DNA from 2 places in the Clostridium sp. AM42-4 genome. Region 1 is predicted to be linked to the other one. Evidence: predicted binding sites of a transcription regulator. Region 1 holds the regulator's gene; the other holds the start of a gene.
The links. Region 1 encodes Rex, which represses fermentation and respiration genes when NADH is low (regulators of the CRP and FNR family bind a similar motif). Its sites were predicted from a motif close to ATTGTTAANNNNTTAACAAT; they were not measured.

Region 1 (9,562 bases):
CGGACCAGGAGATTGAACTGGCCAAGCGCATGGAATTAGGGGACCAGTCGGCGAAAAAACGTCTGGCAGAGGCAAATCTCCGTCTGGTGGTCAGCATTGCGAAAAAGTATGTGGGAAGAGGCATGCAGTTTCTGGATCTGATCCAGGAGGGAAATCTGGGATTGATCAAGGCTGTGGAAAAATTTGACTACCGCAAGGGCTATAAATTTTCAACCTATGCTACCTGGTGGATCCGGCAGGCGATCACCCGTGCGATCGCTGACCAGTCCAGAACGATCCGTATCCCGGTGCATATGGTAGAAACCATCAACCGCCTGATCCGTACCTCCAGGCAGCTTGTACAGGAGCTTGGCCGGGAGCCTACCGCAGAGGAGATTGCCGCTAAAATGGAAATTCCGGTAGAGCGTGTGCGGGAGATCCGGAAAATCTCCCAGGATCCGGTATCGTTAGAAACCCCGATCGGAGAGGAGGAAGACAGCCATCTGGGCGATTTCATCCAGGATGACCATGTGGCTGTCCCGGCGGAAGAGGCAACCTTCACCCTGCTCCATGAACAGCTCATGGAAGCACTGGAAACCTTAACGGAGCGGGAACAGCAGGTATTACGCCTGCGTTTTGGCCTGGATGACGGCAAGCCGAGAACCCTGGAGGAGGTTGGAAAGCAGTTTCATGTGACCCGGGAACGGATCCGCCAGATCGAGGCGAAGGCATTGCGCAAGCTGCGCCATCCAAGCCGCAGCAGGAAGCTGAAGGATTATCTGGATTAAAAATCTATAGAAATAAAGGATATGGTAAGATGCGATTATCAGACAGACTGGAACGGATTGCCGCCACGGCGGCAGCAGTAACAGAAGGATATGTGGCAGATGTGGGGACGGATCATGGATTCGTCCCGATCCGTCTTGTGGAGAGTGGAAACGTAAAGCAGGTCATTGCCATGGATGTGCGTAAAGGGCCGCTTGCCAGAGCCAGTGAGCACGTTCAGGCATATCATATGGAAGGGCAGATCAAGGTACGGCTGAGTGACGGCTTAAAGGAATTAACCCCGGGCGAGGCAGATACCGTGATCATCGCCGGGATGGGCGGAGAGCTGATGCTGCGCATTTTAAAGGATGGCGCACATATGTATGACAGTGTAAAGCATTATGTGCTCTCCCCGCAGTCGGAGCTTTCTGTGTTCCGGCACGGACTGGAAGAGCTTGGCTTTTCTATTCTGGAGGAGCAGATGCTTTTCGATGAGGGAAAATACTATGTGATCTTACAGGTAAGCCCGGGAAGCATGCACTATACGCATGAGTACGAATACCGATACGGTGCAGACCTGATCCGCAAAAAGGACCCCGTCCTGCGTGCCTTCCTTGAGCGGGAGCTGTCCCAGGGCGAAGAGCTTTTAAAGCATTTGTCATTAAGCAATACAGATGGTGCAAAAAAGCGGGCCGAAGGCCTGTTAAGGGAACTGGAAGAGACAAAGGAGGCGTATTATGCTTTGCAGGGAGCTGATTGAAAAGCTGGAGAAGCTGGCCCCGCGTGAGCTGGCCTGTGACTGGGATAACCCAGGGTTTCTGGCCGGCCGGGGAGATAAGGAAATTAAGAAGGTGCTGGTTGCTTTGGATGCCACGGACCGGGTTGTAGAGCAGGCGGTAAAGGAGAAGGCAGACTTTCTTCTTACCCATCATCCGCTTGTCTTCCGGCCGTTAAAGCAGGTAAACGATGAGAATTTTATCAGCCGCCGGATCGTGACACTGCTGCAGGCAGATATTTCTTACTTTGCCATGCATACAAACTTTGATGCAGCGCCAGGCTGTATGGCAGATCTGGCAGCGGACCGTCTGGAAATCCTGAACGGGGTACCGCTTGAGGTGACTGGTGAGGTAAACGGCGAAGCGGTTGGGATCGGAAAAGCAGGAAGCCTGAAAGCGCCGGTGCCGCTGGATGCGTTTGCAGACCGGGTAAAAGCAGCCTTTGGCCTGCCGTTTCTTCTCATGTACGGAAGCGATGCGGTAAAGGAGCCGGTCAGCCGCGTGGCAGTGTCTCCAGGTGCGGGAGGCAGCATGATCCGCTATGCACTGGAAAAAAAGGTCCAGGTGCTGGTCACCGGGGACATTGGGCATCACGATGCGATCGATGCAGCGGCATCAGGAATGGCGATCCTGGATGCTGGCCATTATGGGCTGGAGCATATTTTTATCCCGTTTATGGCTGACTATATCAGAAATGTTTCGGGCAGTACGCTAGAGGTACTCCAGGCAGCACCGGATTTTCCGGCCCGTGTGATCTGATATAATGCATAGGTGGGAAATTCCTTATAACTCCTGTAGCCTGTGATGGAATGGAATCGTTTGAAAGGAGAGTGCGTATGGTTCGCGTGTGTGTATTGGGAGAGAAAAAACAGTATCAGGAGGATACACTCTTAAAAGAAGTGGCAGAAGAATTCCAGTGCCGTTTTTCCCATGAGATCCTGTTGGCTACGGTAGATGGAAAGCTGCAGGAGCTTCATAAGAAAGTAAAAGAAGGAACAAAGATTGAATTTTTAACGGCTGCGGATAAACCGGGAATCCAGACCTACCAGCGCAGTGTGCTTCTAATCCTCTTAAAAGCGTTTTATGAGGTAGCAGGGGCAGAACACATCCGGAAGGTCTCCGTGGAGTATGCCATTGCCAATGGCCTTTTTATTGAATCGGACGGGGACTTTGCCAAAGACCAGGAGCTGGCAGACCGGATCAAAGCGAAGATGACCGAATATGTGGAGGCAAAGCTTCCGATCATGAAGCGGAACGTAACCACGGACGAGGCCATTGAAATCTTTCATAAGCACCGGATGTATGAGAAGGAGCGCCTGTTCCATTACCGCCGGGTATCCCGGGTAAATCTGTACAGCATAGGCGGCTTTGAGGATTATTATTATGGCTATATGGTGCAGAATACCGGTTATTTAAAGTACTTTGACCTGATCCCGTACCGGGATGGTTTCATGCTCCTGCTTCCGGAACAGCAGGACCCGGAACATGTGGCACCATTCCACGACCGGGAAAAGCTGGCTGAGGTGTTAAGCGAGACCGAGGGCTGGGGAAGACAGCTGGAAGTTCCGACGGTAGGAGCCCTGGACGATGTCATCTGCAAGGGAAAGATCAGCGAGCTGATCCTGATGCAGGAGGCGCTGATGGAGAAAAAGATCGGCGATATCGCTGAGCAGATCGCTGTCCGTCCGGATACGAAGCTTGTCATGATCGCCGGGCCATCCTCGTCGGGAAAGACCACATTTTCCCACAGGCTTTCCATCCAGTTAAAGGCAAAGGGCCTGAAGCCTCACCCGATCGCAGTAGATAATTATTTTGTAAACCGCGTGGACAGTCCGAAGGATGAACACGGCAACTACAATTATGAGGTTCTGGAATGTCTGGATACCGCACTGTTTAACCAGAATATGACAGATCTTCTGGCAGGAAAGACTGTGGAGCTGCCAGAGTATAATTTCATCAAGGGTGAGCGGGAATATCATGGGGATTACCTGACGCTGGGACCGGATGATGTGCTGGTGATCGAAGGAATCCACTGCCTGAATGAAAAGCTTTCCTACGCCCTGCCGAGGAAAAACAAATTTAAGATCTATATCAGTGCCCTGACCCAGTTAAACATCGATGAGCACAACCGGATCCCGACCACAGACGGGCGCCTGATCCGCCGGATCGTGCGGGATGCGAGGACCAGGGGGGCTTCGGCCCAGGCAACCATCCGCATGTGGCCTTCCGTGAGAAAGGGAGAGGAGGATAATATTTTCCCATATCAGGAGGATGCAGATGTGATGTTCAATTCCGCCCTTGTTTATGAGCTTGCAGTATTGAAGCAGTATGCGGAGCCGGTGCTGTTTTCCGTTCCGCGTGACAGCGCGGAGTATGTGGAGGCCAAGCGCCTCTTAAAATTCCTGGATTATTTCCTTGGTGTCAGCAGCGAAGAGATCCCGCATAATTCCCTGATCCGCGAGTTTATCGGTGGAGGATGTTTTAAAGTCTGATATGGACCGGAGATAGTTGACAGTATTTCAGAATGATGGTAGAATAGGGAACATTGAGTAAGACAAATGGTCGCTGCCGCAGAAACGAAAGGCTGCGGGAGAGGAAAGTCCGGGCTTCACAGGGCAGGGTGCCAGATAACGTCTGGCGGAGGTGACTCCAGGGACAGTGCAACAGAAATATACCGCCGGCTTTGCCGGTAAGGGTGGAAGGGCAGTGTAAGAGACTACCGCCCGTCTGGTAACAGACGGGGCACATGTAAACCCCACTCGAAGCAAGACCGAACAGAAAGCATAAGGCGGCCCGCCTGCTTTCGGGTAGGTTGCTTGAACCAGGTGGTGACATCTGGTCTAGATAGATGACCATTCAACGACATAACCCGGCTTATCGTCTTGCTCATAATCTGATCTCGAATGGGGGTGACGCTGTAAAAAGCGCACCTCCTTTTTGTTTATAAGAAATAACGCGTTGCTGCATATGGAGAAAGGATGGAATCGCGATGAACCATAGGTTTCGGAAGGGCGCACTATGCCTGGTGTCTGTTTTGGCGCTTTCGGCCGGTGCCCTGTTTCCTTCCCGGGCAATGGATGCCCCGGGAAGCGGGGGGAAAAACTGGAGCTATGGAAAGGACCACCACTGGACCTACCGGGATGAAGACGGCACATTGCACACAGGCTGGCTCTTTTATGAGGGAGAATGGTACTGGTTCGATGAGCGCGGCTGGCTGCAGACCGGTGGCCAGAGGGACATTGACGGGGAACGCTATTTCTTTTTCAGCAATGGCCATATGGCAAGAAACCAGTATGTGGAATTAAAGTTTCTTGGGGAGAACGGACAGGAGGAAAAGAACCATGAGATCCGTGTGATCGGGACAGAGCGGCCCGATGCAGAGGATAAGGACTTGATCACGGACTATCTGTATGAGGTTCCGCGCGGCTGGCTTTCCCAGTTTGTGGAGGATGGCTGGCAGTTCCTGTTTTATAAGAAAAAAAGCTATTTTGAAGCACCATCCACCTCTTCCGGTATCTATTATGTACATCATGATACCGACCGGCGCTATAAAAAGGCAAAATTCTGTGATGCAGACGCGATCCTGCAGGCTTTTGGGGAGTACGCAGGGTATAAGGCGGGCTGTTACCGGGAAGACAGCACCATGATGCAGAAATTCTGGAATGCAGGTCCGGTCCTTGAGGATGTTCTGGAAATCCCGGATTATTATGCGTCGGATGCAGCATTCTGCTTTGGAAAATTATTTTCCGATTATGTGGGTGGCGAGAAAAAAGAAGACCTGCAGCGCGGTTTCCCGGAGGTGTGTGAGGAGTTGGAGAAAATCCTGCATCAGAAAGATGAGAAGTGAGTATTGACAAAAACCATACAATCGAGGATGATAAACCTACTAAAACGATAGGGGATGCAAAAGAGAATATGGAAAGAGAGATAGAAAAAGGAGCTGGCAGATCATTCTGCCAGCTCTTCCCAGGTCTCATAGAGTTCCTCAAGCTTTTGCTTAAGGGACTCTTTTTCGTTATTCAGTTCCACAAGGCGGGCAACATCGGTGTAAACCTCCTCCTGAGAGAGAAGCGCATCGATCTCGCCGTCGCGTGTCTCAAGACGGTGGATCTCATCCTCGACCTTTTTCAGATCATTCTGGCGCTTGCGGATGCGGGCCTGTTCTTCCTTTTGTGCCTTCCAGTCCAGCTTGACCTCGCTTTCAGCAGTGCCTTTTTGTGCCTCCGGGACACCGGTGGCTTTTAATTTTCCATTTGCGGCAGCAGTGCCGATAGCGCGGTCCCTTTGCACAAGATGCTGGGAGTCTGCCAGCGATGCGTCAGCAGCTCCTGCATGCACCGGAGCAACATATAATTCCTTCATCAGATCCTTCTTTTCCAGATAGTAATCGTAATTGCCAATGTAATTCAAGAAGGTTTGTCCGGTCAGCTCCAGGATCCGGGTAGCGGTCTGGTTGATGAAGTAACGGTCGTGGGAAACGTAAAGCACGGTTCCGGTATAGTTTTTCAATGCGTTTTCCAGAATTTCCTTGGAGGTAATGTCCAGATGGTTGGTCGGCTCATCGAGGATGAGAAAATTGGCTTCGGAAAGCATGAGCTTTGCGAGGGAAACGCGTCCGCGTTCTCCACCGCTTAGATCGGAGATACGCTTAAATACATCGTCACCGGTAAATAAAAATGCGGCAAGAATGTTGCGGATCTGGGTGTTGGTCAGATTTGGGTAAGCGTCTGAAACCTCCTCAAATACAGTCTTTTCCATATGAAGGACATGGTGTTCCTGGTCATAATAGCCGATATGTACCTTCGAGCCGAGGGTAATCGTGCCGGAATCGGCCGGAAGCAGGCCGTTGATGATCTTTAAAATAGTGGTTTTTCCGGTTCCGTTATTTCCGATGATGGCAACCCGCTCCCCACGCTTGATATCCATATCGACATGGGAGAACAGGTGAGTGCTGCCGAAGGATTTGTCCAGATCGCGAACGGTAAGGACATCGTTTCCGCTGACGATATGCGGCTCCAGGCTGATGCGCATCTCGTCCTGGATCTCTGCAGGCTTGTCCAGAACCTGGATCTTAGAGAGCATCTTTTCGCGGCTTTCAGCACGCTTGATGGACTTTTCGCGGTTGAAGGATTTTAACTTGGTAATGACCTCCTCCTGATGCCTGATCTCCTGCTGCTGGTTTAACCAGGCCTTCATCTGGGCAGCGCGGATCATGGCCTTTTTCTCGCTGTAGGCGGTGTAGTTGCCAAGGTAAACCGATGCATGCCCCATCTCGAGCTCCACGACCTTTGTGACTACGCGGTTTAAGAAATACCGGTCATGGGCAACGATGATGACTGCCCCGTTATAGTTTAAAAGATAGGTCTCCAGCCAAGCGATGGATTCCATATCCAGGTGGTTGGTCGGCTCATCGAGCAGGATGATGTCCGGGCGGGAGAGTAAGAGCTTACCAAGGGAAACACGGGTTTTCTGTCCGCCGGAAAGCGTGGAGACAGATTTGTTAAATTCATCCTCGGTAAAGCCCAGGCCCTTTAAGACGCCGGTTAACTCGCTCTGCCATGCATAGCCGTTTTCCAGCTCAAAGGTATGGCTTAAACGGCTGTATGCAGAAAGCATCTGTTCTAATTCCTCGCCGGTGGCATGCTGCATGCGGATCTCCAGATCGCGGATATCGAGCTCCATGTCGATGATGGGCTGTTTGACCTCTTTTAATTCTTCATAGATGGTACGGCTGCTGTCCAGATCCTGATGCTGGGCCAGATAACCGAGCGTTTTTCCCTTTGCCAGTACAACCTCGCCGGAATCGGCGGCAAGCTCGCCTACGATGATCTTTAGCAGGGTGGATTTCCCGGCCCCGTTGATCCCGACAATGGAGGCCTTTTCCTGGTCTTCTATATGGAAGGAAACCTCGGACAGAATCTCATCTGTACCGAATGCTTTGCTGATGTGATTACATGATAAAATCATAAATAACTCCATTTCGTTACATTTTCTACTATAAGACTTATCAAGTATAATATAGGTTTTTGGCACTTGTAAAGGGCTTTCTGTGTATTTTTTGTTCAGGAATTGTTTGAACATTGACATAGATTTCGCAAACGGTTATAATAGAATCCAATAGTTTACGTATAGGAGATGTGCAGCATGGAAAACAGAGAGATATCCAAAGCAGTTATTACAAGGCTTCCGCGGTATTACCGTTACCTCGGAGAGCTTTTGGAATCAGGTGTCGAGCGTATCTCATCCAACGAACTGAGTACCCGGATGAAGGTTACCGCTTCCCAGATCCGTCAGGACTTAAATAATTTCGGTGGGTTTGGACAGCAGGGATACGGCTACAACGTGAAATACCTGTATACAGAGATCGGAAAGATTCTTGGGATCGACCGTCAGCATAACCTGATCATCATTGGTGCCGGTAACTTGGGGCAGGCAATCGCAAATTACGCAAATTTCGAGAAGCGTGGATTTATCATCAAAGGAATGTTCGATATCAATCCAAGACTGATCGGTCTTGTGGTGCGCGGTATTGAGATCCGCGGTGTCGATGATCTGGAGCAGTTCATCAAGGATAACGATGTCCAGATGGCGGCACTGACGATCCCAAAGACAAAGGCACCGGAAATCGCAGACCGTCTGGTAAATGCCGGGATCAAGGCAATCTGGAATTTTGCCCATGTAGACTTAAATGTACCGGAAGACGTCGTTGTTGAGAACGTCCACCTTTCAGAAAGTCTCATGCGCCTGTCTTACCGGGTGTGCAGCATGCAGGACCGCAAGCTGGAAGAGGAAAAGAAAAAGGCACAGAGCGAAGCGTAACGGCAGGATCTCGTTGCTGGGCACGCACGCGTGAGCAGCAATGAAAAAGAGCCGGCAGGCAGGGATAAGGAAAGTTATCGTGCCTGCCGGCTTTTGCTGTTGCTGTTTTGGCAGCACAAAAACAGCAGTTTGGCGTGCTGCGGGCAGGTTCTGTGGCTGTTGCAAGGAGGCAGAAATAGTGGATTATGCAGTAACGGCACAGCAGATGAAGGCTGTTGACCAAAATACCATACAGGGAATCGGAATCCCGTCCATGGTCCTTATGGAGCGTGCTGCGCTTGCAGTTGCAGAGGCAGCAGTGTGCATGGCAGATGAGCGGGGGCTGGGAAAGCGTGCGCGGATCCTGGTGGCCTGCGGAACCGGGAACAATGGTGCAGACGGGGTTGCAGCAGGGCGTATCCTGCAGGGGCGCGGCTATGAAGTCCGCCTGTTCTTTGCGGGAAACCCGGAGCACGATTCGGAAGAGATGAAAGCACAAAAGCGGATCGCGCAAAAGCTGCAGCTTGTGCAGGTTACAGAGGAAACATATGAAAGTGAGCCATATGATATCATTCTGGATGCCTTGTTTGGAATCGGGCTTGGCAGGGAGATTACTGGGGCATACAGACAGGTTTTAGAAACGCTGGAGAGACTGAGGCAGAAATGGAATGCTTCCGTGATCGCGGTAGACACGCCCTCCGGGATTCATGGAAGTACCGGTGAGGTGATGGGCATTGCCTTCAGGGCCGATGTGACGGTAACCTTTGGCTACGCAAAAACCGGCCTGCTCCTTTATCCGGGAAAGCAGTATGCAGGCAGACTGACCGTTGCCGATATTGGTTTTCCGGAAATCAGCCTTCAAAAAGCGGGATGGGATGCAAAGATCCTGACCCCGGAGGATCTTAATCAGCTGCCTGTGCGCAGGCCGGATGGAAATAAGGGAACCTTTGGCAAGGTGCTGATCCTTGCAGGAAGCCGTGGAATGAGCGGGGCAGCTTATTTTTCGGCATTAGGCGCTTACCGCACAGGTGCGGGACTTGTGAAAGTCCTGACAGTGCCAGAAAACCGCCAGATCCTGCAGACACAGCTTCCAGAGGCGATCGTTTCCTGTTATGATCCTGACAATGAGGAAACCATGCAGAAAATCCTGGAGGATGCCTGTGCCTGGGCGGATGTGATCGTGGCGGGACCGGGCCTGGGGCAGGAACCATACACGGAATATCTTCTGGAGACGGTGCTTTCCG
Region 2 (9,562 bases), on a different contig from region 1:
AAGTTATTGCAGAGGAAAAGGCTGAGAAGGCTGCGATCGCGACGCAAAGAGCGAGAAAAAATACTCTGAATCATAAGCCAGAAAACGATGGAGCGAAAACCAGAAAAGCCGAAAAGACAGCGAAGACGGGCGAGAAAAAATTACAGGAGGATGATCTGGACGGTCAGATGAGTCTCAACCTGGAAGATACAGCGAATGTTACATCGAATGCCCTGAAAGCAGAGGAGGAAGCCCAGACAGAGCTGGAGCTTCCGGTTTCTGAGATCGAGCCGAACCGTGATCAGCCAAGAAAAGCGTTCGATGAAGAACAGCTGGAGGAGCTGGCGGATTCTATCCGTAAATATGGTGTCTTGCAGCCGCTTCTGGTTCAGAAAAAGGGTGATAGCTACGAGATCATTGCCGGTGAACGCAGATGGAGAGCAGCAAAATTAGCAGGATTAAAGAAGGTTCCTGTGGTAATCCGAGAGTATAGTCCACAGCAGACTATGGAGATTGCATTGATTGAGAATGTGCAGAGAGCAGACTTAAATCCTATCGAGGAAGCGCTCGCATACCAGCGGCTGATGCAGGAGTTTTCTTTAAAGCAGGAAGAAATTGCAGAGCGTGTTTCTAAAAACCGTACAACGATCACGAATAGCATGCGTTTGCTGAATCTGGTTCCTGAAGTGCAGCAGATGCTTGCGGAAGGACGTATTACAAGTGGTCATGCACGTGCACTTCTTGGCGTGAGTGATCCGCAGCAGCAGCTGGCACTGGCTCAGAAGGTTGAGCAGGAGAAATTAAGTGTCCGGGAAATCGAAAAAGCAGTAAAACTGTTGGGACGGGAGAAGAAGGAAAAGAAAAAGTCCCAGGTAGATGAAGCGGTGGAACTGGTATTCCAGGATATGGAGAACCGGATGAAGACGGTGATGGGAACTAAGGTTAACATCAGCCGTAAGGATAAAACAAAAGGAAAAGTCGAAATCGAATATTATTCGGAGGCAGAATTGGAACGCATTGTTGAGCTGATTGAATCAATCCAGCCGATGTAGGTTGCATATGAACCGAACCACAAAACGGAAAGACGGGATTTATCTATGGAAGGAAGTATATTAAATAATCTTGGGTTTGACCCGGTGTATCTGCTGATCGCATCAGCGGTCCTGACCCTGATTTTGCTTGTTGTGACAGTTATGTGCCTGATCAACATGCGGAAGCTTTACCGCAGATATGATATTTTTATGCGCGGAAAAGATGCAGAGACGATGGAGAACCTAATCGTTGAGCAGATGAACGATATCATTGATCTGAAAGCACAGGATCGTTATAATAAGGATTCAATCCGGACAGCTAATAAAAATAGCCGTGCAGCATTCCAGAAGATTGGTATTGTAAAGTACAATGCATTTAAAGGAATGGGTGGAAATCTAAGCTTTGCACTGGCACTTTTGGATTATACCAACACAGGATTTGTGTTGAATTCCGTTCATAGCCGGGAAGGCTGTTATCTTTATTTAAAGGATGTAGAACGGGGAGAGACGGAGGTTTTGCTTGGTGCAGAGGAACAGGAAGCACTGGAGCAGGCACTTGGATACCGGGAGCGGAAGCAGCCGCAGGAGTGATAATATAAGAGGTGGAAAAACAATCTGGGAGAATGTTTTTCCACCTCTTTTTATGTTGTACAGAAAAAAAGACAGAAAGAAAATAAAAAAATATATTGACAATTATTTAACGAGTGGTATAATACAAACAGAATTAATCGTCAAAAAAATATCAAAGAATGATTGATTTCAAACCACTGAGGCGCAACGGAATGTAGCGCCGGAAATGAATGAAAACAAAATCGAATCAGCAGTAAACAGAAAACAAAGCAAAAAGAACTGAACCTGGAAAGAACCAACGCAAATGAAACGGAATGCGTTGGCTTTGATGGAAATGAATCGTTGGAGGATAAGAACATGGCGAAGAAAGAAACAACAGCAGTTCCGGCAATCATCGACAATGTAGAAGCACTGGAAAAGAAAATGGCCGCTATGCGTGAGGCACAGAAGGTATTTGCTACTTATACGCAGGAACAGGTTGATAAAATTTTCCATGCAGCAGCAATCGCAGCAAACCAGATGCGTATTCCGTTAGCGAAGATGGCAGTAGAAGAAACTGGCATGGGCGTTGTAGAGGATAAAGTGATCAAGAACAACTACGCTGCAGAGCATATCCATAACGCATATAAAGATATGAAGACCTGTGGTGTGATCGAGGAAGATAAGGCGTATGGTATCAAGAAAATTGCAGAGCCGATCGGCCTGGTTGCAGCCGTAATCCCGACTACCAACCCGACCTCTACCGCAATCTTCAAAACCCTGATCTGCTTAAAGACCAGAAACGCCATCATCATTTCCCCACATCCGCGTGCAAAGGCCTGCACCATCGCAGCCGCTAAGGTTGTTCTGGATGCAGCAGTGAAAGCCGGCGCTCCGGAGGGCATCATCGGCTGGATCGATGTTCCGTCTCTGGAACTTACGAACACTGTTATGAAGGATGCAGACATCATCCTGGCAACCGGTGGCCCTGGCATGGTAAAGGCAGCATATTCTTCCGGCAAACCGGCACTTGGTGTAGGTGCTGGTAATACTCCGGCTATCATCGATGAAACTGCAGACATTAAGCTGGCTGTAAACTCCATTATCCATTCTAAGACCTTCGATAATGGTATGATCTGTGCATCCGAGCAGTCTGTAACAGTACTGGCTCCGGTTTATGAGGCAGTAAAGAAAGAGTTTAAATACCGCGGCTGTTATTTCTTAAAGCCGGATGAGATCGAGAAGGTAAGAAAGACCATCCTGATCAATGGTTCCCTGAACGCAAAGATTGTTGGCCAGAGCGCATTTAAGATCGCGCAGATGGCAGGTGTTGAGGTTCCGGAGGATACCAAGATCCTGATTGGTGAAGTAGAGTCCGTGGACATCAGCGAGGAGTTCGCACATGAGAAGCTGTCTCCGGTCCTTGCAATGTATAAGGCACAGACCTTTGATGAGGCAATCGCAAAGGCAGAGCGTCTGGTCGCAGATGGCGGTTATGGCCATACCTCTTCCCTCTATATTAATATCAATGAAAAAGAGAAGATGGCGAAGCATGCAGCGGCTATGAAGACCTGCCGTATCCTGATCAATACTCCGTCCTCTCAGGGTGGTATCGGTGACCTGTACAACTTCAAGCTGCTCCCGTCTCTGACACTGGGCTGCGGCTCCTGGGGTGGCAACTCGGTTTCTGAAAACGTAGGTGTAAAGCATTTGCTGAACATTAAGACTGTTGCTGAGAGGAGAGAGAACATGCTGTGGTTCCGTACACCGGAGAAGGTATATTTCAAGAAGGGTTCTATGCCGGTTGCTTTAAGTGAGCTGAAGGATGTTATGGGCAAGAAGAGAGCCTTCATCGTAACGGACTCCTTCCTGTATATGAACGGTTATACCAAACCGATCACCGATAAGCTGGATGAAATGGGTATTGTTTACCAGTGCTTCTCCAACGTACAGCCGGACCCAACCTTGGCAAATGCGATCGAGGGTGCAAAGGCTATGACCGCATTCCAGCCGGATGTCATCATCGCACTGGGCGGTGGTTCCGCAATGGATGCCGGTAAGATCATGTGGGTAATGTACGAGCATCCGGAAGTAGATTTCCAGGGCATGGCAATGCGCTTCATCGATATCCGGAAACGTGTTTACACCTTCCCGAAGATGGGCGAGAAGGCTTACTTCGTAGCAATTCCGACTTCTTCCGGTACTGGTTCCGAGGTAACTCCGTTCGCGGTTATTACTGATCAGGAAACCGGCGTGAAGTATCCGTTAGCAGACTATCAGCTGCTGCCGAATATGGCGATCGTAGATACCGATAACATGATGAGCCAGCCGAAGGGCTTAACCAGCGCATCTGGTGTGGATGTTCTGACCCATGCACTGGAGGCATACGCTTCTGTTATGGCAACCGATTACACCGATGGTCTGGCACTGAAGGCTATGAAGAATGTCTTTGAGTACCTGCCGGCTGCATACAACGATGGCAGCAATGTAGAGGCAAGAAGCAAGATGGCTGATGCTTCCTGCATGGCTGGTATGGCATTTGCAAACGCATTCTTAGGTGTCTGCCACTCCATGGCACATAAGCTTGGCGCATTCCATCATCTGCCGCATGGTATCGCAAACGCCCTGCTTATTTCCCTGGTTGTAGAGTTCAACTCTGCTGAGTGCCCGAGAAAGATGGGAACCTTCTCCCAGTACCAGTATCCGCACACCATGGCCCGCTATGCAGAGTGCGCACGCTTCGTAGGAATTCAGGCGAAGACCGATGAAGAGGCAGTGAAGAAGCTCATCGAGAAGATTGAGGAACTGAAGGCTGCAGTTGGCGTGAAGAAGACCATCGCGGAGTATGGTGTTGACGAGAAGTACTTCTTGGATACCCTGGATGCTATGGTTGAGCAGGCATTCGATGACCAGTGCACCGGTGCAAACCCGAGATACCCGCTGATGAGCGAGATCAAGGAGATGTATTTAAGAGCTTACTACGGAAAATAAAAACAATAAAGGAATATATAATAGATGGAAAGTAAGAGGCCCCGGACATACGTCCGGGGCCTCTTACTTTATAGAGAATTGACAAAGCAGGGCATGCATGGATTTATCTCGCAGGAGGAGCAGGGCTTCTTTTCCCATTACCCGGCGATGGTGGAGGAGAGCTTTCATTTTGCAATCCAGTGTTTTATTGACAGTTTAAAACAAGGGGAAGAGAGGTGCAGCGCAGATGAAATCAGAAAATAATAATTTGTTTTCGAGCATGCCGGTGGCACAGGCAATCCTGATGCTGGCGGTGCCGACGGTTGTAAGCCAGATCATTACGATCATTTATAATATGGCAGATACGTTTTTTATCGGTCAGCTGGGAGATCCGAAGCAGGTGGCCGCAGCTACGCTGGCAATGCCGCTGTTTATGTTTATGACGGCGCTTTCCAATCTGTTTGGAGTCGGCGGTGTGGCATGGGCAACTCCGGTGGCGGAGGTGACATCGATGGTTGTCGCGGCAGTGATGGTAATTCCGTACATCAGGAAGCTGGGACGGTGATGCTTAGGAATAGGGATTTTCCGTTTAGAGAATGCCTGCCTGTAGACAGAAATTCCTATTACCTGTATGGATAGTAGGTTGATAGGCAAAACCTGCAAATTGGTAGGTAAATAGAGCGGTAAATAATTTGTTCTTCGAATTCTTGACAGAAAAAGAGAAATGATGTATAAAATATACAACGATGTGTTTGAATTTGTCAGACATAATTAAAAATCGCAACAAGGAGACAATGCCGTCATGTTTCTGGAAAAGGGAGCATGACGGTTTTTTCCTACATCGGAAAGGGAAAAGGAGGAGCCGTGATTGATGAGGAGGAGCCCGGATCTTAATGGACATGATCCACCATGTCTCAAAATGACACATACATCTGAAACTGCTTTGTGATAATGCTATAAATCATGCAAATAAAACAAATGAAAACAAGGCAGAAACCACGAAGCTGAACAGAATGCACAAATACAATTGACATTTTAATGATAAAATTGTAAAATTAAAACATCGAAAACGAAAATTTGGACAACGTGATCCATAAAATAAGGAGGAACAAAGTATGAAGAAAAGAAATCTTGCAGTCTCACTGACACTCGCGGCAGCTATGGCGCTGACAACAGCCTGCTCCGGCGGTTCACAGAGCAGCAGCACCCCGGAAACCACTGCAGCACAGAAGGATGCAGCAGCCGATACTTCTGCAGCAGCAGAGGGCGGCAGCAGTGATCTGGATACTTCCAACCCGATCACCATTGCAGTCGCAGCACCGATGACTGGAGATAACTCTGAGTATGGTATCGGCTTCGCAAACGCAGCAAAGCTTATGGCCCAGAAGTGGAACGATAACGGCGGATGCCTTGGCAGAGAGGTTCAGATCGTAGAGTACGACGATAAGAACACCTCAGAGGAAGCAACCACCATCGCACAGAAGATCGTATCTGACAAAGATAACATCGCAGGTGTGATCGGACATTTTGCTTCCGGCGTATGTATGACAGCAGCTCCGATCTATCAGGAGAACGGCGTGATCGAAATTTCCCCGTCCTCTTCCCATCCGGATTATTCCTCTATCGGTGATTATATTTTCAGAAACAACACCGTTATTTCTAAAGAGGGTGGTGCGAGTGTTGACATTGCAGTGAATGACCTTGGAAAGAAAAATATTGGTATCATTTCCATTATGACTGACTGGGGAACCAATACCTCCAAGATCATTAACGACATCATTGATGGTATGAGTGATAAGGGTGTTAAGGTTGTAGCTCACGAGGAAGTTATGGAGGGTTCTGATGACTACTCCGCAGCAATCGCAAAGCTGAACGAAGCTGGCGCAGAGGCAGTTATCTGCTGTGGTATGTACAACCTGGTAGCACCGGTTGCAAAGCAGTACAAGCAGGTTAACCCGGATGTTACTATCATTGCATTCTCCAACGCTTACAGCCAGCAGCTTCTTGAGCTGGGCGGAAGCGCAGTAAACGGCGTATGCTTCCCGGTTATCTTCTTCGCAGATTCCGATGATCCTGAGATCCAGGCATATGTAAAACAGTACACCGATGTTTACGGCAGCGCACCGTCTGCACTGACCTCTCAGGCATACGATTCCGTAGGTATGCTGCTTACCGCAATCGAGGATGCAGGCACTACTGAGTCTGCTAAAGTAAAAGACGCACTTTACAATGTTGATTATCCGGGCGTTACCGGTCAGACCAAGTTTGACTCCAACGGTGATGTAGATAAGGAATTCGTAAAAGTAACCATCGAAGATGGCAAATTCGTAAAAATGAAATAAACGAAAGCGACAATTCATGTAAGTACATCTAAGGGAGCCGGAAAGCGTGCTTTCCGGCTCCCGGTATCTTTGAAAGGAGCCACAATGCTTGCTCAACAGGTTTTTAATGGTTTAGCCCTGGGAATGGGATATGCGTTAATAGCAGTCGGCTATTCGCTCATATTCGGAATCCTTCGACTGGTCAATTTCTCACATGGTTCCATTTACGCGTTCGGCGCGGAAATTGCAATGGTATTCATTGTTAGCATGAAATTCGGCATTGTACCAGGGATTCTCTTAAGTATGTTAGTAACTGGTGTGTTGGGAATCATGATTGATAAGATCGCACTGGAACCTCTTCGTAAAAAAGGCTCACCGCCTATCGCATCTCTGATTACCACGATCGGTATTTCCAACATTATCACAAATCTCCTGATTGTTTTTATCGGTTCAGAAAAAAGAAACTTCCCGAACATTTTTGGTTACGGCATGATCAAGCTTGGCAAAGTTTCCATTACTCTGACCCAGGTTATGATGTGTGTGGTTTCTGTTGTTTTGATGCTGATTCTGGTATTTATCGTATTTAAAACCAAGATTGGTCTGGCTATGAGAGCCAGTCAGCAGAATGCAAAAGCAGCAAAGATGATGGGAATCGATGTAAACTTTGTTATCAGCTTTACATTCTTCCTCGCAGGTGTATCTGCAACTCTTGCAGGCGCTCTGGTTGGAGGTTATTATGAGATCGTTTACCCAAATATGGGATTTATGGCCGGCTTAAAGGCATTCGCGGCTGCAGTTCTTGGAGGTATCGGAAGCCTGCCGGGTGCAATCCTTGGCGGTCTGATCATCGGTGTTTCTGAGTGTATGGCAGTTACCTTCTTTGGTTCTACCTACCGCGACTCTGTAGCATTTATCATTTTGATCCTGGTGCTGATCATTCGTCCGAACGGTCTGTTCGGTAAGAAGGGTATCACTAAGGTATAAGACACAGTGACGAAACTTGGAGGATAGAGATGAAAAAAGATAATAAAACAATGCTTTCTTCGTTTGAACAGTTTACTTCGAAGAATGCAAAGATCCTTTGGGGAGTTCTGGCTGTCATTCTTATTGCGCTGCCGTTTGTGGTAAAGAACCAGTATTTTCTGACTGTTGTTGCGAAAATCGGATGCTATGCCATCCTGGGACTTGGATTGAATATCCTGACCGGATATACCGGCCTGGTTTCTCTGGGACATGCAGGCTTTGTTGCAATCGGTGCTTATACGGCCTCTCTTCTGGCTGTAACGTTGGGCTGGTCATTCTTCCCGGCTATGCTGGCAGGTATGCTGCTGGCCGCAGTGATCGGTGTATTAGTCGGACTGCCTACCTTACGTGTAACCGGAACGTACCTTTCTATTATCACCCTGGGATTTGGTGAGATCGTCAAGATGGTTCTGATGAACTGGCAGAGTGTAACGAATGGTACACTTGGTGTTAAAAATATCCCGAAGCCGCAGATTTTCGGTATTAAGCTTACGGTGGCAAACAATGGTATGTATTTCCTGATTCTGATCATGATCGTGCTGATCTCCCTGTTCTGTAAGGCACTGATCCAGTCTAAGACCGGAAGAGCGCTCAGAGCGATCAAGACAGATGAAATGGCCAGCACCATGATGGGAATCAATATCACAAAATACAAGATCCTGGCATTTGTTGTTTCTGCCATGATCTGTGCACTGGGCGGAGCATTGTATTCTTCCCTGATCGGTTACATCGATCCGAATACATTTAACTTTGATGTTTCAACCCTGATTTTAAGTATCGTTATTTTAGGCGGCATGGGAACTCTCAGAGGCATGTACGTAGGAGCAATCGTTCTGGTTGCTTTCCCGGAGGTTTCCAGAAGCCTTATGAAATACCGCTTCGTTCTTTATGGTGTTATCTTAGTCTTGATGATGCGTTTCCGTCCGGAAGGATTGCTGGGCTGGAAATCTTCCTTACCTTATAAATTATCCAAAAAGGTTCAGGCGAAGATAAACGGAGAAGAGGCAAACGCGTAAAAGAACGAGTTGGTAACGGATGGAGGCACAATGGCTAGAGAAGATTTGTTATTAGAGGTCAATGGAATAACGAAACGATTCGGCGGCATTGTTGCGGTGGAAAATGTAAGCTTCAAGGTTCACGAGGGTGAAGTCATCAGTATTATCGGACCGAACGGAGCAGGAAAAACGACCGTATTCAACATGCTGACCGGAGTTTATAAAGTTGATGAGGGCACGATCAAATTCAAGGGTGAGGAAATCCAGAGCATTAACCCGAGAGATATTGTAAAAAAAGGTATTTCCAGAACATTCCAGAACATTCGCCTTTTCTCGGATATGAGAGTAATCGAAAATGTACTGGTAGGTGCACATATCAAAACAAAGTACGACCTGGCTTCTTCCATTTTCAGAACAAAGAAATTCAGAGAAGAGGAAGATGCAATTACCTATGATGCGCTGAAGGTTCTGAAGGAAGTAGGGCTTTACGACAGAAAAGATGATTATGCATCGAACCTGCCTTATGGTGATCAGAGAAAGCTGGAAATCGCCCGTGCGATCGCTACCGGCGCAAAGCTGATCTTGTTAGATGAGCCGGCAGCAGGCATGAACCCGCAGGAGTCCCACGAATTGATGGAATTCATTAGACTTTTGAAAAAGCAGGGTTACACTGTTCTTATGATCGAGCATGATA

Region 2: adhE (bifunctional acetaldehyde-CoA/alcohol dehydrogenase) is a predicted target of Rex. The motif match lies at 1,696-1,715, and genes of this name have one in related genera.

The regions. Positions count from the first base shown of each region.
Region 1 is NZ_QUIK01000003.1:96,278-105,839, forward strand. It holds gene rpoD (RNA polymerase sigma factor RpoD) at 1-767, shown strand, start outside; gene DW922_RS03260 (class I SAM-dependent methyltransferase) at 797-1,504, shown strand; gene DW922_RS03265 (Nif3-like dinuclear metal center hexameric protein) at 1,482-2,279, shown strand; gene DW922_RS03270 (nucleoside kinase) at 2,357-4,012, shown strand; RNA gene rnpB (RNase P RNA component class A) at 4,067-4,413, shown strand; gene DW922_RS03280 (hypothetical protein) at 4,510-5,367, shown strand; gene abc-f (ribosomal protection-like ABC-F family protein) at 5,469-7,487, opposite strand; gene DW922_RS03290 (redox-sensing transcriptional repressor Rex) at 7,665-8,339, shown strand; gene DW922_RS03295 (NAD(P)H-hydrate dehydratase) at 8,518-9,562, shown strand, end outside.
Region 2 is NZ_QUIK01000020.1:22,707-32,268, forward strand. It holds gene DW922_RS14075 (ParB/RepB/Spo0J family partition protein) at 1-1,031, shown strand, start outside; gene DW922_RS14080 (DUF4446 family protein) at 1,077-1,601, shown strand; gene adhE (bifunctional acetaldehyde-CoA/alcohol dehydrogenase) at 1,938-4,550, shown strand; gene DW922_RS14090 (MATE family efflux transporter) at 4,777-5,094, shown strand; gene DW922_RS14095 (ABC transporter substrate-binding protein) at 5,645-6,871, shown strand; gene DW922_RS14100 (branched-chain amino acid ABC transporter permease) at 6,956-7,834, shown strand; gene DW922_RS14105 (branched-chain amino acid ABC transporter permease) at 7,864-8,889, shown strand; gene DW922_RS14110 (ABC transporter ATP-binding protein) at 8,920-9,562, shown strand, end outside.